Regions from separate parts of the Streptomyces sp. NPDC058231 genome, predicted to be linked through region 1. Evidence: riboswitches for the same ligand, from Rfam matches in the RefSeq annotation. Region 1 holds a riboswitch; each other region holds the start of a gene.
The links. A riboswitch is a leader RNA that binds a small molecule or an ion and turns the genes downstream of it on or off. The one in region 1 is predicted to bind cyclic di-AMP.

Region 1 (7,775 bases):
TCATCTGGTACACGATGCGGCGGTGCACCGGCTTCATGCCGTCACGGGCGTCGGGCAGGGCCCGTGAGTAGATCACCGAGTACGCGTACTCGAGGAAGGAGCCCTGCATTTCGTCGACGACGTCGATGTCGAGGATCTTCTCCTCGAAGTCGTCCGGCGGCGGGGTCTTCGTGCTGCGGCGGGCCATCGCTGCTGCGACTCCTTCACGGATTCTGTTCGGGCAACCTCAGGTTCTGACGCGGACCATTGTGGACCGCCGCACCGACAAGCCCGACCTCGACCCGTCCCAAGCGCTCTTTCAGGGACTTCTGCGGCACGGGAACTTCGCCAGGTGTCGGTGCGCTTGCTTACAGTGGCAGGTCTCGCAGGATTTTCAGTATCGCGATCGAAGGGACGTACATGCCCATGGGTCACACGGCCACAGCCCAGGCCGGCTCCGGCGGCTTGACAGCGACCGAGCACCGTCTGGCCAACGGCCTGCGCGTGGTGCTCTCCGAGGACCATCTGACCCCGGTCGCCGCGGTGTGCCTCTGGTACGACGTCGGTTCGCGCCACGAGGTCAAGGGGCGCACGGGTCTGGCTCACCTTTTCGAGCACCTGATGTTCCAGGGCTCCGGACAGGTCAAGGGGAACGGACACTTCGAGCTGGTGCAGGGGGCCGGCGGCTCCCTCAACGGGACGACCAGTTTCGAGCGGACCAACTACTTCGAGACGATGCCCACGCACCAGCTGGAGCTGGCCCTGTGGCTCGAGGCCGACCGGATGGGCTCGCTGCTCGCCGCCCTCGACGAGGAGTCCATGGAGAACCAGCGGGACGTCGTCAAGAACGAGCGCCGCCAGCGGTACGACAACGTCCCCTACGGCACGGCGTTCGAGAAGCTGACCGCCCTCGCCTACCCCGAGGGACACCCGTACCACCACACCCCGATCGGCTCGATGGCCGACCTGGACGCCGCGACCCTCGAGGACGCGAGGACCTTCTTCCGTACGTACTACGCGCCCAACAACGCGGTGCTGTCGGTCGTCGGCGACATCGACCCGGAGCAGACGCTCGCCTGGATCGAGAAGTACTTCGGCTCCATCCCTTCCCACGACGGCAAGCAGCCGCCGCGCGACGGCACGCTCCCCGAGATCATCGGCGAGCAGCTGCGCGAGGAGATCCAGGAGGAGGTCCCCGCGCGGGCGCTGATGGCCGCCTACCGGCTGCCGCACGACGGCACCCGGGAGTGCGACGCTGCGGATCTCGCGCTGACCGTGCTCGGTGGCGGTGAGTCCTCGCGGCTGCACAACCGTCTGGTACGCCGCGACCGCACCGCCGTCGCGGCCGGTTTCGGACTGCTGCGGCTGGCCGGCGCGCCGTCGCTCGGCTGGCTGGACGTGAAGACGTCCGGTGGTGTCGAGGTGGCGCAGATCGAGTCCGCGGTCGACGAGGAGCTGGCCCGGTTCGCCGCCGACGGCCCCACGCCCGAGGAAATGGAGCGTGCCCAGGCACAGTTGGAGCGCGAGTGGCTGGACCGGCTCGGCACGGTCGCGGGACGCGCGGACGAACTCTGCCGGTTCGCCGTGCTGTTCGGTGACCCGCAGCTCGCCCTGACCGCCGTCCGGCGGGTCCTGGACGTCACCGCGGAAGAGGTCCAGGCGGCCGCCAAGGCGCAGCTGCGCCCCGACAACAGGGCGGTGCTGGTCTACGAGCCGGTCGAACCGGCCGAGTCCGCCGATGGGGCGGACGCCGACGAGACGGACGCCGACACCGACACGCACGAAGGAGCGGACAAGTGACCGACGCTGCCGCGACTGGAGTATCGATGGAGTACCACCCGCAGCCGACGCCCGGCACGGCCAGGCCCTGGGCCTTCCCCGCGCCCGAGCGCGGCGCCCTGCCCAGCGGGCTGACGGTGCTGCGCTGCCACCGCCCCGGCCAGCAGGTCGTCGCGGTCGAGATCTTCCTCGACGCCCCGCTGGACGCCGAGCCCGAGGGCCTCGACGGCGTGGCCACGATCATGGCGCGGGCCCTGTCCGAGGGCACCGACAAGCACTCCGCCGAGGAGTTCGCCGCCGAACTGGAGCGCTGCGGCGCGAGCCTGGACGCGCACGCGGACCACCCCGGCATCCGGGTCTCCCTGGAGGTCCCGGCCTCCCGGCTGGCCAAGGCGCTCGGACTGGTCGCCGAGGCGCTGCGGGCACCCGCGTTCGCCGACACCGAGATCGAGCGGCTGGTGAACAACCGGCTCGACGAGATCCCGCACGAGCAGGCCAACCCGGCGCGGCGGGCCGCCAAGCAGCTCTCCAAGGAACTGTTCCCCGCCACGGCGCGCATGTCCCGCCCGCGGCAGGGAACCGAGGAGACGGTGGAGCGGATCGATTCCGCGGCCGTACGCGCCTTCTACGAGGCCCATGTCCGCCCGTCCACCGCGACCGCGGTGGTCGTCGGTGACCTCACCGGCATCGATCTGGACGCGCTGCTCGCCGACACGATCGGCGACTGGTCGGGCGACGCCGCGGAACCCCGTCCCGTCCCGCCGATCACCGCCGACGACACCGGCCGCGTGGTGATCGTCGACCGGCCGGGCGCCGTGCAGACCCAGCTGCTGCTCGGCCGCGTCGGCGCCGACCGGCACGACAGCGTGTGGCCGGCCCAGGTGCTGGGCACCTACTGCCTGGGCGGCACCCTCACCTCCCGGCTGGACCGGGTACTGCGCGAGGAGAAGGGCTACACGTACGGCGTGCGGGCCTTCGGGCAGGTCCTGCGGTCGTCGGCGCCGGACTCCGCGACCGGGGCGACCGGCGCGGCGATGCTGGCCATCAGCGGATCGGTGGACACGGAGTCCACCGGACCGGCGCTGGACGACCTGTGGAAGGTCCTGCGGACGCTCGCGGCCGACGGGCTGACCGACGCCGAGCGCGAGACGGCCGTGCAGAACCTCGTGGGTGTCGCCCCGCTGAAGTTCGAGACGGCCGCCTCGGTCGCGGGCACGCTCGCCGACCAGGTCGAGCAGCACCTCCCGGACGACTACCAGGCGCAGCTGTACGCACGCCTGGCCGAGACCGGCACGGTCGAGGCGACCGCGGCGGTGGTCAACGCCTTCCCGGTGGACCGGCTGGTCACGATCCTGGTCGGCGACGCGGCACAGATCGCGGAGCCGGTCAGGGCGCTGGGCATCGGCGAGGTGTCGGTCGTCGCCGGCTGATACGACAGAGTCCCGCATAACGGGACATAGGGAGACCCTTGCGAGTCTGTTCTCGCCGGGGTCTTCCCTTTTGTCCGAAATGTTGCATTGAGTGGCTGAATGCCCTGTGGGATGCACTACAAAACGGCCTGTCCGTTTGGTGATTGAAAGTGACCCCGCCTAGCGTCGGCTCAGCTGTCCGTCACCCGTATGCCGCATCCGCGGCGCCGTACAGCCATCGCCGAATCCCCGTCGGGCGCGAGCCCGGGGAGCCGGGGACCCATGAGTCCCTGGGGTGAATCGGATACCGCGACCTCGTGCGAGGCCGGGGATCCGTAGGAGACCTTCCTGCTCCGAACCCGTCAGCTAACCCGGTAGGCGAGAAGGAAGGAAAGGACCAGTCACTTCATGGCGTTCATCCGCCCCACCGGGAAGCACCGTGCCCCGAGCCGTCTGACGCGCAGGAGCGCACGGGTCGCCGGAGCCGCGGCTCTCGCCACCACGGGCGTCATCGGCGGACTGGCATCCCCGGCCCTCGCCGCGGATGCCGGCACCCCCGCCGTCGACGAGACCGGACTGACCCAGGTCATCGCCATCGAGGAGACCGTCGCCGACCGCGTGGCGCTCCAGGCCGACGTGCAGAAGCACCAGGCCCACCTCGCCGCCGAGGCGAAGGCCAAGGCCGCCGCGGCGGCCAAGGCGAAGGCCGAGGTGGCTGCGAGGGCGAAGGCCGAAGCCCGCGCAGAGAAGGCCCGTGAGGCGAAGGCCCGCGCCGCCCGTTCCGCCGAGCGCACCCGCCTGGGTGCCTTCCAGCTCCCCGTCGCCGGTTCGTACGTCACCACCGGCTACAAGTCCAGCGGTTCCCTCTGGTCCTCCGGCCGCCATTCGGGCATCGACTTCCACGCCGCCTCCGGCAGCTCCGTCGTCGCCGTCGGCGCCGGCACGGTCGTCGAGGCCGGCTGGGGCGGCGCGTACGGCAACAACATCGTGCTCCGGATGACGGACGGCACGTACACCCAGTACGGCCACCTCTCCTCGATCGGTGTCTCGGTCGGCCAGAGCGTCCGCGGCGGCCAGCAGATCGGCCTCTCCGGCTCGACCGGCAACTCCACCGGACCGCACCTCCACTTCGAGGCGCGCACCACACCGTCTTACGGCTCCGACATGGACCCCGTGGCGTATCTGCGCGCCCACGGCGTCAACGTCTGACCGACGCCGCACCGCATCACCTCCGAAGGCCCCGGCTCCCCGCCGGGGCCTTCGCCGTACCCGCCGGACCGGCTCGTGGAGTCGGACCGCGGAACCGGATCCGGGCCAAAAGATATTCATGAATTCCGGCCCGGCGTCGGAAATGCGGTCGCATTGCAATAGAGTCGCAGAACAGGCGTCGATCGGCCGCGTTTCGCGGGGATTAAGGCGGAGGTTCGGACATGCGCATTCCGGCGCATTCGGTATGCACGGCAATCCGTGACGACATCGTCTCCGGTGTCTTCGAACGCGGCAGCAGACTCACCGAGGAGCTGCTCGCGCGCCGTTACGGGGTCTCCCGCGTCCCGGTACGGGAAGCGCTGCGCACCCTGGAGTCCGAGGGCTTCGTGGTCACCCGCCGACACGCCGGGGCCTGCGTCGCCGAGCCCACCGAGCAGGAGGCCGTCGACCTCCTGGAGGTGCGGATGCTGCTGGAGCCGCTGGGTGCCGCCCGCGCCGCGCAGCGCCGCACCGAGGCGCACCTGAAGGTGCTTCGCGGCCTGGTCAGGCTGGGGCAGGAGCGGGCCAGGCGGGGCGAGGGGGAGGATCTGCGCCCGCTGGGAGGCTGGTTCCACGAGACGCTCGCCCAGGCGTCCGGCAGCCCCGGACTCATCGCGCTGCTCACCCAGCTACGGCACAAGATCGCCTGGATGTACGCGGTCGACCAGCCGGCCCGCCCCGCCGATTCCTGGGCCGAGCACGGGGCCATCGTGGACGCCGTGGCCCGCGGTGACGCGGAACGGGCCAGGGGGCTGGCCGCCCAGCATGCCGAGCGGGCGGCCGGCGCGCACCGGCTGCGCCGCGCGGGCAGCATCCCGGGTCACGGGACCGGCGCCCCCGGCCGGGTGAGAACTTCGCAACATTCCGTAAACACCGCGAGCGGCCGTCATTAACACATGCGCCGTATACAAAGAGAAGTAATTCGGCGGGGCTTTCTTCGTGTTGCCCGAATTCGCTTCCGATGCGCACCGGCTTGAGAAAACGAAAGAGCCGCGGCGCCGTTCGGGGGCGCCGCGGCTCCGCCGCAGGAATAAGCCGGAAGGAATCGGCAGGAAGGAATCGGCCGGAATGGCCGGTCCTGTCGCAATCTCCGGAATCAGACGGTCTCCGGGAGCTCCTCGAGCCCCTCGGCTACCAGCTTCGCCAGCCGGTCGAGCGCGGCCTCCGCGTCGTCCGCCTCGGAGGCGAGCACGATCTCCTCGCCGCCCTGGGCGCCGAGGCCGAGCACCGCGAGCATGGAGGCGGCGTTCACCGGGCTGCCGTCGGACTTGGCGACCGTCATGGGGACGCCGGAAGCCGTGGCGGCACGGACGAAGATGGAAGCGGGGCGGGCGTGCAGGCCCTCGGCCCAACCGACATTGACGCGGCGCTCAGCCATGGTTCTGCCCTTCACGAATCAACGGTTGTCTAGACCATTCTCTCACGCAGTGCGCACTGCTCCGCCCGACACGCCAACCGGCCCGCAGCCTGTGCCGCACGGGCGATCCGCCCCCCAGACTGCCCCGCTCCCGAGCCCCACGCGACCGCTGACCGGGTCGTAGGCTTTGTCCATGCAGCCCATGCCGGAGCAGAGTCCGCACCATGCGTACCCCGACCACTGGGAAGCCGACGTGGTGCTCCGGGACGGAGGAACGGCCCGGATCAGGCCCATCACCACGGGCGACGCCGAGCGCCTGGTCAGCTTCTACGAGCAGGTCTCCGACGAGTCGAAGTACTACCGCTTCTTCGCCCCGTACCCCCGGCTGTCCGCCAAGGACGTGCACCGCTTCACCCATCACGACTACGTCGACCGGGTGGGCCTCGCGGTCACGGTCGGCGGCGAGTTCATCGCCACCGTCCGCTACGACCGGATCGACGCGGCCGGCCGCCCCGCGTCCGCGCCCGCCGACGAGGCCGAGGTCGCCTTCCTCGTCCAGGACGCCCATCAGGGCCGCGGCGTGGCGTCGGCCCTGCTCGAACACATTGCCGCGGTGGCCCGCGAGCGCGGTATCCGGCGCTTCGCCGCCGAGGTGCTGCCCGCCAACAACAAGATGATCAAGGTGTTCCGGGACGCCGGTTACACCCAGCAGCGCAGCTTCGAGGACGGCTCGGTCCACCTCACCCTCGATCTCGAACCGACCGCCGAGTCGCTCGCCGTCCAGCGCGCCCGTGAACAGCGGGCTGAGGCACGCTCGGTGCAGCGGCTGATCGCGCCGGGCTCGGTCGCCGTCATCGGTACCGGCCGCACCCCCGGCGGAGTGGGCCGCACGGTCCTGCGCAACCTTCTCGGTGCCGGCTTCACCGGCCGGACGTACGCCGTGAACAGCGCGTTCGCCGCCGACCAGGGTGCGATCGACGGCATCCCCGCCCATCGCTCCATCGGCGAGATCGGCGAACCGGTCGACCTCGCGGTCGTCGCCGTGCCCGCGGACCGGGTCCCGGAGGCCGTCGCCGACTGCGGCGAACACGGGGTCCAGGGCCTCATGATCCTCTCCGCCGGATATGCCGAGTGGGGTGCCGAGGGCAGGGAACGGCAGCGCGAACTGGTGCGTCAGGCCCGCTCGTACGGCATGCGCATCATCGGCCCGAACGCCTTCGGCCTCATCAACAACTCCGACGCCGTACGACTGAACGCCTCACTCGCCCCCGAGTCGCCCGCCCGGGGGCGGATCGGGCTGTTCACCCAGTCGGGCGCGATCGGCATCGCGCTGCTCTCCGGGCTCTACCGCCGCGGTGCGGGCCTGTCCACATTCATCTCCGCGGGCAACCGCGCCGACATCTCGGGCAACGACTTCCTGCAGTACTGGTACGAGGACCCGGACACCGATGTCGCCCTGCTCTACCTGGAATCGCTCGGCAATCCGCGCAAGTTCACCCGCCTCGCGCGGCGCACCGCGGCGGTGAAACCGGTGGTCGTGGTCAAGGGCGCCCGGCACAGCGGCTCCACCCCGCCCGGTCACGCCGTACCGGTCAGCCGGATCCCGGACGCGACCGTGTCCGCACTCATGCGGCAGGCGGGCGTGATCCGCGTCGACACGGTGACGGAGATGGTCGACGCGGGCCTGCTCCTCGCCGACCAGCCCCTTCCCGCGGGCCCCCGGGTCGCGATCGTCGGCAACTCCGAATCCCTCGGCCTCCTGACGTACGACGCCTGTCTGGCCGAGGGGCTGCGCCCGCGCCCACCCCGCGACCTCACCACCGCGGCCACCCCGCAGGACTTCCGGGACGCGCTGGCCGAGGCGCTCGCCGACCAGAGCTGCGACGCCGTGATCGTGACGGCGATCCCATGGGTGGGCGAGAGCGGCGAAGCGGAATCGGGTGACGGCGAGGTGCTGGCGGACGCCCTGCGCACCGCTGCGGACACGGGCCCGGCCAAGCCGG
Region 2 (7,775 bases), on a different contig from region 1:
GCGGCGTGAGGACGTCGGATCGACGTGGGGCGAGTTGAGCGGAGTCCAGGTTCCGCGCGTACGCGCCGGTTCCGGCTCGCCCGCTCCGCTCCGCAAGCTCACGTCACAACGCCATAGGATGATCGAATGCTGGGGAACGAAGGCGCGGACACCTCTGACACCGATCACAACGACTGGGCCAGGACGCGGGCCTGGGTGCAGTCCGGTCTCCCGCGGGGCGACCGCATCGACGGTGCCGAGCGGTTGCGTGGCGGGTGGACGTCACAGATGCGACGCCTGAACGTATCGGGGCCCGGTGAGACCCGCTCGTTGGTTCTCCGCTCCTTCGTCAAGCCGTTCTTCGTCGAGCACGCGGAGGGGTTGCTCACCCGTGAGGCCGACATCCTGGGGCTGCTCGGCGGCACCGACGTACCCGCCGCCGAGTTGAGGGCCGTCGACGCGACGGCGACGCACTGCGACCACCCCTCCCTGCTGATGACACTGCTCCCCGGAAGCGTTCGACTGGGTGAGGAGGGAGCCGACCGCCGCGCCGAGCTGCTGGCCCGCCAGCTGGTCCGCATCCATCGGGTACGGGTGTCGCCGGAGCACCGACCGCGCCGCTACCAGGCGTGGACCGCCCCCCACCGGGTACGGATACCCGACGTCACCGCTCGGCCCGCACTGTGGCGGCGCTCGGTGGACGTCATCCGCCGCGAACCCCCTGCGCACCGGTCCTGTTTCCTGCACAGGGACTTCCATCCCGGGAACGTGCTCTTCACCGGTCAGGACGACGAGCTCCGGATCACCGGTGTCGTCGACTGGGTGGAGACGTCCTGGGGACCGGCGGACCTGGACGTGGCCCACTGCTCCACCGCATTGGCGTTGCTGCACGGGTCCCGCGTCGCCATGTCGTTCGCCGACCGGTACGTGGCAGCAGGCGGCGTCCTGGCCGAGGAGCCGGCCGACCACCTGTACTGGCGGATGCTGGATGCTCTCGCCTTTGCCCCGGATGCCGAGAAGGTGGCCGTCCCCTGGCGCGAGCTGGGGCGGGCCGATCTCACCCCGGCGCTGCTCACCAGCAGGCTGGAGGAGTACCTCCACACGCTGTTCGACCGCTACGGCTGAGCCGCAACAACCGCTGCCACAGCCTCCACCGGTCCCACGCGGCGGGCCGGTTCACACCTTACGCACCTGCACGCCCGCCGCGGCCAGCGCGTCGACCTCTCCGTCGGGCGCGGCCTCATCGGTGACGACGGCGTGCAGGGCGGAGACGGGCGTGACGAAGGCGAGGGCCGTCCGGGAGAGTTTCGCGCCGTCGGCGACGGCGATGATGCGGCGGGCCGATGCGATCGCGGTGCGCTTGACAGCGGCGTCGTCCAAGTCGTAGGCGGTGAGGCCGTTCGCGGCGTTCAGTCCGCAGCAGCCGATCACCGCGGTGTCGAATCGCAGGGCGGCCAGTGACGCCTCGGTGAGCGGGCCGGTCAGTGCGAGCTCACCCTGCCGGGGCCGGCCGCCGGGCACCAGCAGCGTCAGGTGCGGTGCTCCGGTCAGCGCGTTCACCGCGTGCAGGGACAGCGGCAGCACCGTCAGGCGGCGGTGCTCGAGCGCACGCGCCACCTCCAGGCAGGTGGTGCCGCTGTCGAGGACGACGGACTCCCCGTCGGCGATGAGCCCGGCGACCTCGGCCGCGATGCGACGCTTGGCCTCCAGCCCCTCCTGCACACGCAGCGCGAAGGGCGGTTCGTCGCCCCGCAGCAGCAGGCTCCTCGCTCCTCCCCGGTAACGCTCCAGGATGCCCTGGCCGGCCAGGGTCTCCAGGTCACGGCGGATGGTCATCTCCGACGCGCCGGTCAGGGCAGACAGCTCCGCGACGCCGATGCTGCCTGCCCCGCGTACGGCCTCTGTGATCTGCCTGAGTCGATCTGCACTCACCATGACGGAGATGGAACACCATTCATGTTCGAAGGGCAACTTTACGAACAATAAAGATGTTCGATATGTTCGCAGCCATGGAGAGAACACTGCGGACCGGGCGACTGGTCACGACCGCCTACTTCGCCCTCAACGGCTTCGTCCTGGGCATGTGGGTCGTTCACATCCCCGCCGTCGAGCGTCACGTAGGAATCAGCCACGCCGTGCTCGGCTGGCTGCTGCTCCTCCTCGGCGCGGGAGCCTTCGCGGGGATGCGGATCGCCGGCCCGCTCACCGACCGCTGGGGCGCCCGCACCGTCGTACCGCTCGGTGCGGCGCTGTGCAGCGCCGCCGTGATCCTTCCGGGTCTGGCCACAGGTGTCTGGACGCTGGGGGCCGCGCTCGCACTGCTGGGCCTCGGTAACGGCTGCCTCGACGTCAGCATGAACGCCCACGCCATCCAGGTCGAGCACGGCTACCGGCGCCCCGTCATGTCCGCCTTCCACGCCACCTTCTCGATCGGCGGCGTCCTGGCCGCACTGGTCGGTGCGCGCACGCTCAGCTGGGGCTGGAGCCCGGCGGCCACCCTCGGCTCGGTGGCGCTCTTCGGCGTCGTCGTCGCCGCCCTCGCCTCACGTGGACTGCTGCCGCGCGTGCAGGCCACCGCCGCTCCCGCTTCGGAGGCTGCCGCAGTCGGCGCCGCCCGACCGGCGCGGGGCACCTCCCGGCGGATCCTGGTCCTGGCCACCCTCGCGTTCATGCTGATGCTCTGCGAAGGGGTGGCCAACGACTGGAGCACGCTGCACCTGCGGGACGTCCTGGATGCGCCCGCCGCCACTGCCGCTCTCGCCTACGGCGCCTTCTCCACCGCCATGACCGCGGGCCGGCTGCTCGCCGACCGGGTGGCGATGCGCTTCGGACCGGTGGCCATCCTCCGGTACGGGGCGGCCGTGGCGGCGATCGGCCTGACCACCGCCACGTTCTCCACCTCGGCACTTCCGGCACTGCTCGGCTGGGCCGTGTTCGGGGCCGGACTGTCCGGTTGTGTCCCCCAACTGTTCAGCGCCGCGGGTCACGCCGATCGGAACGCCGCCGGGACGAATGTCTCGCGCGTCGCCGGGCTGGGCTACCTGGGCATGCTGGCCGGACCCGCCGCGATCGGGCCGCTGACCCACTTCGTTCCGCTCAACCTGACGTTTCTGCTGCCCCTCGCGTTCTGCGTCGTGGCCGCGTGCACAGCCGGTGTGCTCCGGTCACCACGCGGCGCTCCCGGTCGCCTGGAGGCCGAACCGGCATGACCGACCGGAGAGACCCCGAGTCGGCCGGCAGCCGTCCCGCGGACACTCCTCCCGAGGTGAAGGAGCGGTGACACGCAACGGGCGGTGAAGGACACAGTCCTTCACCGCCCGTTCGTCGAGCGCGACCGACGCCGCTCGGCGTCAGTAGGCCCCGAACACGTTGTCGATCGAGCCGTACTTGGCGGCGGCGTAGTTGCACGCCGCGGTGATGTTGGCGACCGGGTCGTAACTGTCCATCGAGGTACCCGGGACGTGGTAGGCCTGGAACGTCGGATCGATGATCTGCAACAGACCCTTCGACGGCGTTCCGGCGGCGGCGTTCGAGTCCCAGTTGTTGATGGCCCGCGGGTTGCCCGAGGACTCGCGCATGATGTTGCGGTGGATGCCGTCGTAGCTGCCGGGTATGCCGTGCTGAGCCATGACGGCGAGCGACTCCTTGATCCAGCCGTCGAGGTCGTTCGTGTACGTCACGGGCTTCACAACGGTGACGGGGGGCTTGGTGCCGGTCGCCGTGGACCCGCTCTTGGCACCGACGGTCAGTTTCAGGCCCACCGGAATGAGGCTCGGATTCTCTCCGACCGCTGCTCGATTGTCGTTGTACAGCTGCTGCCAGCCGCCACTCACGGAATACGCCTGGGCGATCTTGTAAAGGGTGTCACCCGCGACCACGGAATAGACGGTCGGCTCGGCCTTCGGCGCAGCAATTTCCTTGACGGAAACGGCAGTCGGCACCGCAGCCCTTTGCACGGCGACGGCCCGCGCCGGCGTGGCCGACGCAGCGGTCGCACCGATCAGCGGAAGCACGAGGACGGCTCCGCCCGTGCTCACGGCGATGAATCCGTTCCTCAGTGAACTGGACTTGAAACGACGGTGCTTACCCTTTGCAGGCATGGCGTTTTCCTCTCCGTCGCCTACGAGGTGAGCTGTCGGGTTCAGACTGGAGATGTCTGGCCGCATGAGTGCGACTTCACCCCTATCCGCTCCGGATTCCGGAGCGGCGGCTTGCCTGGGTTCCCCGTTCCTGCCGTATGGGAATGAGGTCGGGTCCCCGGACGGCGGCAGGATTCGGCGTTCCATCCGGATTGCGGCGACCGTAAGCGAGAAACTCGGAATAGAACAAGACCTGAATTCCCGCTTCGCGATTCATTTTCAAGATCGAGTAACGGAAATACCGGCGGTTCAGCCCCGGGCGCGCAGCCAAATTTCTTGGCGCAGAAGGGAACCGAGCGGGGCGCCACGACTCCTCGCAGCTCGAACGTGACTCTCGCCACTCTGCCCGAAAAGGGCGATTCATCCCGTCGCCGCCGGGCGCATATTCCATGCAAAAGCCCCCTTTATAAATAAAGAGGGCGAAATTAATCAATCATCCTTTTAGTTACTTTTGTCCGTATTCTGACTTCGGGTCCTGCCCGGCCGTGGCGACGCCGACCCGCCACGACGACTGTCTGCGCTCCGGTGCGCGCCTGTCCGAAGAAGGCCGGGGTGGGCATGCGGCCCTTGCGGGCCCATGCGGTCTCCTCCCCCGTACGGCTGACAGCCGTGCAGCACGACCCCGCCCCGAGGTCCGAGCGACAGACCCCCGGCGTTCGGTGAGGCGGCGCGCCGGGCTTCCGGGCGGCCATCGACCCACCCGGGTCATTTCATCGACCCGAGGCCGGCCGGCCCTCCAGCGAGGGTGCGAGCAAACGGCGTACGACTCCGAACAGACCGACCGGAATCCGCAGCTCGTCAGTCAAGTCACGCGCCTGCCGGAGGAATTCACCGCGCGGTGCGCAGGGACCGTCGGTCCGGTGCACGATTCCGGCACCCCGTCGACCACGCCCCCTCGTACGGCGCGGTCCCGGCCGGTGAGTGCGTGCTCCGGACCGGACAACCTGCTGAACACGCCCGTTCGCAGCCGTCACGCGTCGGGCCGAGGATGCCCACACGCCGTCAGGTCGCCGAATGCGCCCTCATCGCATGCCCGCACGTCAGTGCAGCTGCTCCTCCCAGTCCGCGGGCACCGCACCCTGGGGGCCCGGGACCGGCTGCGAAGCCGGATGCGAGGTGGGCGGGAGCAGCTCCGGTGTCTCGTAATACTTCTCGGTCTCGATGTTCCACACCCAGCTCTCCCCCGGTTCGAAGCTGGCCAGGAAGGGGTGTCCCGCCTCGCGTGCGTGCTTCGTGCAGTGCTGCGCGGGTGAGGAGTCGCAACATCCGATGTGTCCGCACGCGACACAGCGCCGCAGATGAAACCACCATCCAGGTCCGTCGCCCGCCAAGCAGTCCGCACATCCCGCACCACTGGGGACCGCGCCGAGATCGATGCCTGGGATCTGGTCAGATGTCATGTGACTTGCCTCCGTGATCAGGCGCGAGCAGGTGACCTGAAGTACCCCGGCTCGATGCGCCGAGGCCATCCGCGTCCCCTTCTGCATCGTAAGGCTGGACCAATAGGAGCGCCTGCGTCCGATGTCGCTGTCCGCGTGGGCCGGAGGGAGGCGCGCCCCGTCCGGCGGGCGGTGCCGGTCTCGACCGGTCATCGGCTACGCGGGACGGGAACCGCCGAGCCGACGCCGCAGCGCGGCGATCCTGGGGTGACGTTCGTGCATTTCGGCGGCGTGACGACCGAGCTCTTCGGTGAGGCGTTCGGTCCGCTTGTCGATGTCCAGCTCGTCCAGGATGCGATCGATCTCGGCGAGCAGCGCACCGTGCAGCTGCCACTGCCTGGGGTGCTCCTGCACGTCTTCCAGCAAGAGGCCTGCCACCACATCCCGGGTGGCGCGGCTGGACGCCAGCGCGACGGCCAGCCGCAACTCGGCCTGCTCGGCGTTGGCGGACACCGGGGTGGTGATCAGCATGGCGAAGTTCTCGATGGCCTCGGCCATCTGCGCGAAGAGTTCGCGCAGCGAGACGGCGACGTCCTCGGGGAACAGCGTCTCGTCGGTCCGGGCCTTGGCCAGGTCCGTCAGGGTGCGCGCCAGCACGCGGAGTACCACCGCACAGATCTCCAGGGTGTCGAGACCGGTACGCAGGACGACGCGGTAGAGGAGGCCCTGGCGGACCCGGGGGTTGAGCATGAGGCTCTCCTCGGCCTGCCGCAGCGAGGCGTCGACGGCCACGATGTCGTGATCCAGCCTCCGGGCATCGTGCAGCCTGGCCGCCGCCTGAGGTACCGAGATGTGCCCGCCGAGCTCCTCGCCCATGGCACGGAACATCATCCCCATCTCCCGGGCCAGCGATTCGATGGACACCCCGGCGGTCTGCACCCATACGGGCGGTGCGAAGAGCAGGTTGAACAGCAGGCCGACACCGGCACCGATCAAAGTTTCCAGAATGCGGTCCCAGGCGGTGGCGGCGACCTGGGAGACGCCGAGGACGAGCATCGCGCTGATCGCGACCTCGGGGACGAACTCACCCACCCGCACCATCCTTCCGATGATCAGCGAGCTGAAGATCGTCAGGCCGAGGCTCCACCAGGTCAGGCCCACCAGGGAACTGAATCCGATGGCGATGAGCACACCGACGACCACCGAGTTGACCCGCCGGATGCCCGTGGTGAGAGTCGCGTACAGGGTGACCTGGACGACCAGAAGGGCGGTCAGCGGGGCCGTCAGCGGCGCAGGTTGGGGCAGGGTCCACACCGCTACGACATAGGCGATGACAGAGGCCCCGGTCGAACGCAGGGTCTGTGCCGCGACCGGTTCGGTGGTCCGCCGTACGAGATTGATCACTGGTGCGGAGAGTTCAGGCATTTCACTCCCCTTCCCTTGTACGGCTGCTCGCAGCCGCACCCATCCACCGGACGGGTTGTTGTGCCGTGTTCTGCCTCGACGGGTCCGTGGTACGCCGTGCGTCCCGCGGCTCCGCCCCTCCCGACCACGGGGACAGCCGGCCGCTTGACGGCGCCGGGCGCGGTAACGGTCTCGGCGCTGACCCGGTCCACTGCGTCGCGACGGTGTGCCCCCGCCCGGCGGTACGGGTGAACAGGGTGTCTCCTCCTTCGCCCCGGAAGGACCGACCGCCCCGACCGGGCATCGTTCGGCCTGTCGCAGCCCACAAGGTTCGGCTGTCCGGAACGGTGGTGTCATCGATCGCCGCCGGGGCGGCCGGACAACGGTCACGTCGAGTTCACGGTCCGCGCCGCCGCCGGTCCGGGCGACGCGGACCGTCCTGCGCGGTCAACAGGTCCGGAACCTGCGCCGGTTGCGGCCCGGCGGCGATGTCGCCGACGAGGACGATCCGGCCCGCAGCGCGCACCTCGGGCTCGGCGGGCACCGCCTCCGGAGCGGGCAGGACCGCGTGAATGTCCGGCAGGCAACGCGGTTCGGCATGGTCCCCACTGCGGAACGACAAGCACGTGAAGACGGAGCCGTTCACCTGCGGCTGAGCGGTCCGGATGGCCGGTTCCCGGGCCGGCCGGCCAACGTGAGCAGGGCAGCTGGCCGGTCACGCCGGTCGGGCGCGTGACTCGCAGCGTTCTCGTGGGCACCCGGTCGTTCGAAGGCGTGAGAGGCGGGCCCCGACGTGGCCGACGCGGTCCGGCCCCCGGGGTCCGTCAGGGACGGTCCACGCGGAAGTGGTAACAGCCGAATTCGACAGCTCGCA
Region 3 (7,775 bases), on a different contig from region 1:
TCGCGCTCCTTCAGCAACTCGATCACCTTGGCGAAGAGCGTGTTGTGGGCGCCGGAGAGGATGGAGAGGCCGATCGCGTCGGCGTCCTCCTGGATCGCGGTGTCGACGATCTGCTCGGGCGTCTGGTGGAGCCCGGTGTAGATGACCTCCATACCGGCGTCGCGCAGCGCCCGTGCGATCACCTTGGCCCCACGGTCATGGCCGTCGAGGCCCGGCTTGGCCACCACCACTCGGATCGGACCGGTCACACCCATCACTGCCTCCACATGCGTCTCCCGTGCCGGAAAGGGCCGGGGATGTGAACGAACGTTATCGACAGCATCCCGCAACCCGCCGTTTCGCGGTGGACCGGGAGGGGGAAATCACACCTGGGACATGTTCGCCAGGCCGCGTTCCCGCATCACGCGACGCCATTGCCGCGCGGGGCACGAGGCAGGGGGAGCCGCTGCGAGGTCGCCGTATCACCGCGCCGTCAGCCGCACGGCACGGTGATACGGCTCGTCGGCCGATGGCCCGACCGGCCGTCCGCACCTCGACCACGGCACCCCATGAGGGCATACGGGAGCGGAGCCGCCACCCCGTGCGCCGAAGCAGGAGGTCGGCCATGAAGGTCCTGCCTTTCCTTCCACTGCTGCTGCGCCAGCCGTGTCTGCGCCGCACCTGGGTGTCATCGGCGCTGCTGAGAGCCACTGCACTGGAGCTGTTCGTGCTCGCCGGACATGTACTCCTCTATCCCGCGGGCATCGGCGGGGAGCGGCGGGACACGCCGCCCCGGTCCACCCGTCCGCCCACCGCTCCGGCCGGGACCCGCGCCCTGCCCACCGGGGACATCGAGCGTCCGCCGGTCGTGCTGCTGCACGGGTTCATCGACAACCGCTCCGTCTTCGTGCTGCTGCGCCGTTCCCTCGCCCGGCACGGCTGGCACCACCTGGAGTCCCTCAACTATTCGCCGCTCACCTGCGACATCCGCACCGCCGCCGAACTGCTCGGCCGGCACGTCGAGGAGATCTGCGCCCGCACCGGCCACCAGGAGGTCGACATCGTCGGGCACAGCCTCGGCGGCCTGATCGCCAGGTATTACGTGCAGCGGCTCGGCGGCGACCGGCGGGTCCGCACCCTCGTCACTCTCGGCACCCCGCACGGCGGCACCGCCGTCGCCCCCATGGCCAGCGCGCACCCGATCGTGCGCCAGATGCGCAGCGGTTCCGCCCCGATCGAGGAGCTGCGCCGCCCGGCGCCCGGCTGCCGGACCCGGTTCGTGAGCTTCTGGAGCGAGCTGGACCAGGTGATCGTCCCGGTGGAGGCGGCCTGCATCGACCATCCGGACCTCGATGCGCAGAACGTGCGGGTCAGCGGGATCGGCCACCTCGCGCTCCCGGTCCACCCGGCGGTCGCCGCCGGGATCCGGCAGGCGCTTGAATCCCCCGAGTCCGCCTCCGGTCTCATGGGAGCCACTTCGGTCGCCTGAATGACCGGAATCCTCACCGTTGCGGGCAGCCACGCCGCGGCGGGATGCGGTCAGCCGCGCGTTGACGCGTCCTGACACACCCGTAAATAGAACGCGTTTCGAACATAGGGCCAAAGCTCTGTGCACAGCCCGCCGAAAGACGGCCGATTGCCCGTTTCCTGTGCGGGCAAAACCTGCCGAAGATTGTCGGCGTCGCATACCGGCGGGTACAGTCGCGGCCACTGCTTTCCCCTGGGTCCTCTCACCGGGCCCCAGACCCAGGTCCTGCTGCCGAGGCGAGAGAGAAGTTGGTGAACGACCAGCACCCCCACGCCGGGCATGTCGGTTACGACAGCCACTCCACGGGCAGCTTCGACAACGACCCGCTCTTCGGCTCCCTCCCCGGCAGCTACGACAGCGGCACGTACGACACCACCGGCTACAACAGCGGCTACGACGCCGGACAGGCCGGGTACAGCGGCCAGTACGACTCCACGCAGTGGGCCACCGGCGCGCATCAGACCGCCGCGTACGACGCCCATGCCGCGTACGGGAGCCAGCAGCCGCAGCAGTACGACACCACCGCGACCTGGATGCCGGAAGCGCCGGGCATCCCCACGCAGGCCGGCACCCCGGACGCCTCGGGCCAGTGGGACACCGACGACTGGTACCGCAACAGCCAGTGGGAGATGGCCGCGACGGCCGCCTACGACACCGGCGCGTACGACGCCACCGCCTGGAACGGCGGCGGCGCGCCCGAACACCACCAGCAAACTGCGCAAACTGCGCAGGAGTCGTACGAGACCGAACAGGCCCCCTACGAAACGTACGAGACGTACGAGGACCAGGGTTCCTACGATCCGTACGAGCCCTACCGGACCGCGGAGACGGACGAGGCCGCGGAGACATCGGTGTTCGGCATCACCGGCACGGAGCACGATGCCACCGAGGACCCGGGGGCGGACCCCGCCCAGGACCATGCGGCGGACTCCACCTCCGACCACGTCCCGGACCACGCCGACATCCCCCGTCCGGCGAGCCGTCCCACCACTCGCGGCGGCGGTGGCGGCCGCGGCCGGCGCCGTACCCCCGCGAAGCGTTCCGCTCTCCTCACCGTCGCCGTCCCCTCCGCCTGCGTGATGAGCGTCGCCGGCATCGCCGCCGCCTCCGTCGGCGGGCTGGGCAGCGGCGAGGAGAAGCAGGACGACGCCACGTCGATGGCGGCCGCCGACCCCGGCAGCGTCAAGCCGGTGGCGGCCAACAACAAGCTGGACACCCAGCTCGCCAATCTCAGCGCCGACGCCGAGAACTTCGCGGACCGCGCCAGCCGCACCCAGGAACGCATCGACCTGAAGGAGCGGCAGGCCGCCGAGAAGAAGAAGCGCGAGGAGGAGGCGGCGCGCAAGGAGGCGCTGCGCCCCAAGTTCCTTCTGCCGGTCAAGGAGCACGGCCTCAGCGCGTACTTCGGCCAGGCGGGCGTCAACTGGATGTCCGTGCACACGGGGATCGACTTCCCCGTCTCGTACGGCACCCCGGTGATGGCCGCGACCGACGGCACCGTACGCACCCAGTGGAACAACGCCTACGGGAACATGGCCATCGTGACCATGGCCGACGGCACCGAGACCTGGTACTGCCACCTCAGCAGCACCAAGATCCGCTCGGGCCCGGTCAAAGCCGGTGACGTCATCGCCTACTCCGGCAACTCCGGCAACTCCACGGGCCCGCACATGCACTTCGAGGTCCGCCCCGGTGGCGGAGCGGCGGTGGACCCGCTGCCCTGGCTCCGCAGCCACGGCCTCGACCCGACCTGAGCGGCGGCCGGGAGACACGAGCCGGGCGGAGCGGGCAGGCCGACGTCGACGAGCCCGGCGCCGCAGCGACCTGACCGGCGTACTTCTGCGGACGCACGGACCCGGCCGCCCGGACCGTCATGAGCGCCACCCGCCCGGCAGGACGGCGAGCGCCCGCGGCCGGGTCGGGTCGCGTCGGGTCGGGTCGGGTCCTAGAGCTTCTCCACCGGCGCGTACCGCAGCAGCAGCTTCTTCGGGCGTTCGTCCCCGAAGTCGACCGTCGCCTTCGCCTGGTCGCCGATCCCCTCGACCGCCGTCACGGTGCCGAGCCCGAACTGGTCGTGCGTGACCCGGTCCCCGACCACCAGCGTGACCGTCGGCTTGTCCGAGGTACGCCGGGTCGCGAAGCCCGAGGGGCCCGAGCGGCTGCGCGACGAGGACAGCGACGAGGTGATCCCCGACGTCGGTCCGGCCGGGGCCGCCATCGGCCCGGTCCGCTTCCACGCCAGGTGCTGGTCGGGGATCTCCTCCAGGAACCGCGACGGCGGGTTGTACGAGGGCTGGCCCCACGCACTGCGCATCGCGGCCCGGGTCAGGTAGAGCCGCTCGCGGGCGCGGGTGATCCCCACGTAGGCGAGGCGCCGCTCCTCCTCCAGCTCCTTGACCTGCCCCAGCGCGCGCATGTGCGGGAAGACGCCGTCCTCCATGCCCGTCAGGAACACCACGGGGAATTCCAGCCCCTTGGCGGTGTGCAGCGTCATCAGCGTGATGACGCCGGAGCCGTCCTCGTCCTCGTCGGGGATCTGATCGGAGTCGGCGACGAGCGCGACCTTCTCCAGGAACTCGGCGAGCGTCCCCGCGGCCGCTCCCTCCGGCCCGTCGGACTCCCCCCGCTCCTGCTCGAATTCGAGGGCGACGGCGGCGAGTTCCTGGAGGTTCTCGATCCGGGTCTCGTCCTGCGGGTCCGTGGACGCCTGGAGTTCGGCGAGGTAGCCGGTCCGCTCCAGCACCGCCTCCAGCACCACGGCCGGTCCCGCGCCGGATTCGACGATCGTGCGCAGCTCCTCCATCAGCGTGTTGAACCGCTTGACGGCGTTGGCCGAGCGGGCTGCCATGCCGTACGCCTCGTCGACCCGACGGAGCGCCTGCGGGAACGTGATCTTCTCGCGCATCGACAGGGCGTCGATCATCGCCTCGGCGCGGTCGCCGATGCCGCGCTTGGGCACGTTCAGGATGCGGCGCAGCGGGACGGTGTCCTCGGGGTTGGCGAGCACCCGGAGGTAGGCCAGGATGTCGCGGACCTCCTTGCGCTCGTAGAAGCGCACACCGCCGACGACCTTGTAGGGCAGGCCGACGCGGATGAAGATCTCTTCGAAGACACGGGACTGCGCGTTCGTGCGGTAGAAGATCGCGACGTCGCCCGCCCTGGCGTCACCCGCGTCGGTCAGCCGGTCGATCTCGTCGGCGACGAACTGCGCCTCGTCGTGCTCGGTGTCCGCCACATAACCGGTGATCCGGGCACCCTCGCCCGCGTTGGTCCAGAGGTTCTTGGGGCGGCGGCTCTCGTTGCGTTCGATGACCGCGTTGGCCGCGGAGAGGATCGTCTGCGTGGAGCGGTAGTTCTGCTCCAGCAGGATCGTCTTCGCGTCCGGGTAGTCCTCCTCGAACTGGAGGATGTTGCGGATCGTCGCGCCGCGGAAGGCGTAGATCGACTGGTCGGCGTCGCCCACGACGCACAGCTCGGCGGGGGCGTCCGCCGGGCCGGCCGGGCCCACCAGCTCCCGTACGAGCGTGTACTGCGCGTGGTTGGTGTCCTGGTACTCGTCGACCAGGACGTGCCGGAAGCGGCGGCGGTAGTGCTCGGCGACATCGGGGAACGCCTGGAGCAGATGGACCGTCGTCATGATGATGTCGTCGAAGTCCAGCGCGTTGGCCTCGCGCAGTCTGGCCTGGTACATCGCGTACGCCTGGGCGAGGGTCTTCTCGAAGCCGTCGGCGGCCTGGCCGGCGAAGGTCTCCTCGTCGATCAGCTCGTTCTTCAGGTTCGAGACCTTGGCCGTGAACGACTTCGGCGGGAACCGCTTCGGGTCGAGGTCCAGATCGCGGCAGACCAGGGCCATCAGCCGCTTGGAGTCGGCGGCGTCGTAGATCGAGAACGACGAGGTGAAGCCGAGCCGCTTCGACTCACGGCGCAGGATCCGCACGCACGCGCTGTGGAACGTCATGACCCACATGGCGTTGGCGCGCGGTCCGACGAGCTGCTCGACGCGCTCCTTCATCTCGCCCGCGGCCTTGTTGGTGAAGGTGATCGCCAGGATCTGGCCGGGGTGCACCCCGCGCTCGGCCAGCAGGTGGGCGATGCGGTGGGTGAGCACCCGGGTCTTCCCGGAACCGGCCCCGGCGACGATGAGCAGCGGTGAGCCGGCGTGCACGACGGCGGCGCGCTGCTCGGTGTTCAGCCCGTCGAGCAGCGCGGCGGCGTCGACGACCGGACGGTGGGCGCCGTCCCGGTAGTACCCGTCCCGCGGCGGCGGAGGTGCGTCGAAGACGCCCGCGAAGAGATCCTCCGGCACCGCTTCGGGTGCGGAGTCCTCGGGGGGCGGCGGGGGCTCTTCCTCCGAGTGCTGGAGGCCGGCCAGGAAACTGTCGTCAAAGAGGCTGCTCATCGCCTCACGAGTCTAGGGCGCCGCACCGACACTCCGCGGCCGCATGGGAAACCGCGGACGGAAGACGCGCACGTACGGAGAGCGCGTGACCGCACCGGGTGAGAAAACCGGGGCGCGGACCGGCCGCGCCGCGTCCGCTCCGCCAAGGTCACGAAAATGTATCGGGCATATCGAACATCAACCTTCACAGCAGCACCACGGTTGGCTAGCGTGCTCGATCGGGCGGCCCGTACCCCCTTGAGGCGATCCACGCCGAGCGGGCCCCCACGCCGAATCCGGACCGCCCTCGCGGGAGTTCGGAACCGGGGACCCACACGCATCACCGGGGTGAATCGGTCCGCGTCCTCCACCGGGACCGTAGGGCAGCCTTCCGTTCCGCCCGAACCCGACAGCTAACCCGGTAGGCGGTCCACGGAAGGAGATGCCGGTTTTGGCATCGCATCGCAAACCGCGCAGCCGGGTACGCACCACCACCCCCGCCGTCGGGCTCACCACGGCCGCGCTGGCAGGTGTGACCCTGCTGTCCACCCAGAGCGCGCTGGCCGCCCCGGCCGCTCCCAGGCCCAGCATCGAGGACGTACAGAAGAAGGTCGACGACCTCTACCGGCAGGCGGGCACCGCGACCCAGCAGTACAACAAGGCGAAGGAGGCCTCCGCCACGCAGCGCGTCAAGGTCGACGCCCTGCTGGAGGACGTGGCCGAACGCGCCGACCGGCTGAACGAGGCGCGCAGGACGCTCGGCAGTTACGCGGCAGCGCAGTACCGCACCGGCTCCATCGCACCGATCGCGACCTTCTTCCTGGCCGACGACCCGCAGTCGTACTTCGACCAGGACCAGCTGATGGCACGGATGACCGCCCGGCAGCAGAAGGCGGTCACCGACTTCGGCACCCAGCAGGCAGCGGCCTCGGGGAAGCGCGCCGAGGCGGTGAAGAGCCTGGAGACGCTCACCGAGTCCCAGGACACGCTGCGCACCAGCAAGCAGGACGTCCAGCGGAAACTGGGCGAGGCCCGCACGCTGCTGACGAAGCTGACCGCCGAGGAGAAGGCGCGGCTCGCGGCGCTGGAGCGCAAGAAGGAGGCGGAGGCCAGGCGCAAGGCCGCGGAGCTGGCCCGGCAGCAGGCCGCCGCGAAGGCCGAGGCGCCGACGGAGGCCGCCGGAGGCGCCGGGACCGGTTCCGGCAGCAGCGCCACCACGAAGGCCGAGAAGGTCCTCGCCTTCGCGCGCGCCCAGATCGGCAAGCCTTACGTCTGGGGCGCGACCGGCCCGTCCTCGTACGACTGCTCCGGGCTGACCCAGGCCGCCTGGAAGGCGGCGGGCGTCGACATCCCCCGGACCACCTGGGACCAGGTGGAGATCGGTACCCGGATAGCGACGGCGGATCTGCGCCCGGGCGACCTCGTCTTCTTCTACGACGACATCAGCCATGTGGGGATCTACAAGGGCGACGGGATGATGATCCACGCCCCGAAGCCGGGAGCCAACGTCCGCGAGGAGTCCATCTACTACATGCCGATCTATGGCAGCGTGCGCCCGGCCTAGGGCGTGTCCGCCCACGGAACGCGTGAGCTCCTGCCGGATCGGGCAGGAGCTCACGCACGGACGGGGCCGGCTCAGGTCCAGAGGGTCGCGATGAAGATGTTGGCGACGGTCAGCCCGCCGACCGCGGCGAAGACGCCCTTCTCCACCCTCTCCTCGTCGCGCTTGACGTAGATCAGCGCGAGGATCACCACCAGGACCGCCAGCTTCACGCCGATCTTGATGTTGTTGACCGGGTGGTCGTCGGCCTGGTTGAAGCCGACCAGCGCGACCCCGGTGACCAGCATGGTCAGTGCCCCGTGCAGCATCGCCGGGACGAAGCGGGCCGT

Region 2: linked by a shared signal. The riboswitch ahead of ACFVXE_RS31115 (transglycosylase SLT domain-containing protein) and the one ahead of ACFVXE_RS02300 (M23 family metallopeptidase) in region 1 are both predicted to bind cyclic di-AMP.
Region 3: linked by a shared signal. The riboswitch ahead of ACFVXE_RS13965 (NlpC/P60 family protein) and the one ahead of ACFVXE_RS02300 (M23 family metallopeptidase) in region 1 are both predicted to bind cyclic di-AMP.

What each region holds. Positions count from the first base shown of each region.
Region 1 covers NZ_JBHVWN010000002.1:171,418-179,192, reverse strand. The annotation lists gene ACFVXE_RS02315 (DNA topoisomerase (ATP-hydrolyzing) subunit A) at 1-187, opposite strand, end outside; gene ACFVXE_RS02310 (M16 family metallopeptidase) at 400-1,779, shown strand; gene ACFVXE_RS02305 (M16 family metallopeptidase) at 1,806-3,188, shown strand; cyclic di-AMP (ydaO/yuaA leader) riboswitch at 3,397-3,563, shown strand; gene ACFVXE_RS02300 (M23 family metallopeptidase) at 3,576-4,376, shown strand; gene ACFVXE_RS02295 (GntR family transcriptional regulator) at 4,598-5,308, shown strand; gene ACFVXE_RS02290 (HPr family phosphocarrier protein) at 5,512-5,793, opposite strand; gene ACFVXE_RS02285 (GNAT family N-acetyltransferase) at 5,966-7,775, shown strand, end outside.
Region 2 covers NZ_JBHVWN010000067.1:877-8,651, forward strand. The annotation lists gene ACFVXE_RS31095 (DUF6188 family protein) at 1-38, shown strand, start outside; gene ACFVXE_RS31100 (phosphotransferase family protein) at 127-1,104, shown strand; gene ACFVXE_RS31105 (DeoR/GlpR family DNA-binding transcription regulator) at 1,156-1,914, opposite strand; gene ACFVXE_RS31110 (MFS transporter) at 1,989-3,188, shown strand; gene ACFVXE_RS31115 (transglycosylase SLT domain-containing protein) at 3,330-4,079, opposite strand; cyclic di-AMP (ydaO/yuaA leader) riboswitch at 4,084-4,269, opposite strand; gene ACFVXE_RS31120 (UBP-type zinc finger domain-containing protein) at 5,159-5,518, opposite strand; gene ACFVXE_RS31125 (aromatic acid exporter family protein) at 5,714-6,922, opposite strand; gene ACFVXE_RS31130 (hypothetical protein) at 7,299-7,523, opposite strand; gene ACFVXE_RS31135 (DUF1203 domain-containing protein) at 7,726-7,775, opposite strand, start outside.
Region 3 covers NZ_JBHVWN010000015.1:116,663-124,437, reverse strand. The annotation lists gene ACFVXE_RS13985 (cobalamin B12-binding domain-containing protein) at 1-254, opposite strand, end outside; gene ACFVXE_RS13980 (esterase/lipase family protein) at 605-1,468, shown strand; gene ACFVXE_RS13975 (M23 family metallopeptidase) at 1,759-3,261, shown strand; gene pcrA (DNA helicase PcrA) at 3,453-5,906, opposite strand; cyclic di-AMP (ydaO/yuaA leader) riboswitch at 6,164-6,329, shown strand; gene ACFVXE_RS13965 (NlpC/P60 family protein) at 6,328-7,449, shown strand; gene ACFVXE_RS13960 (hypothetical protein) at 7,521-7,775, opposite strand, start outside.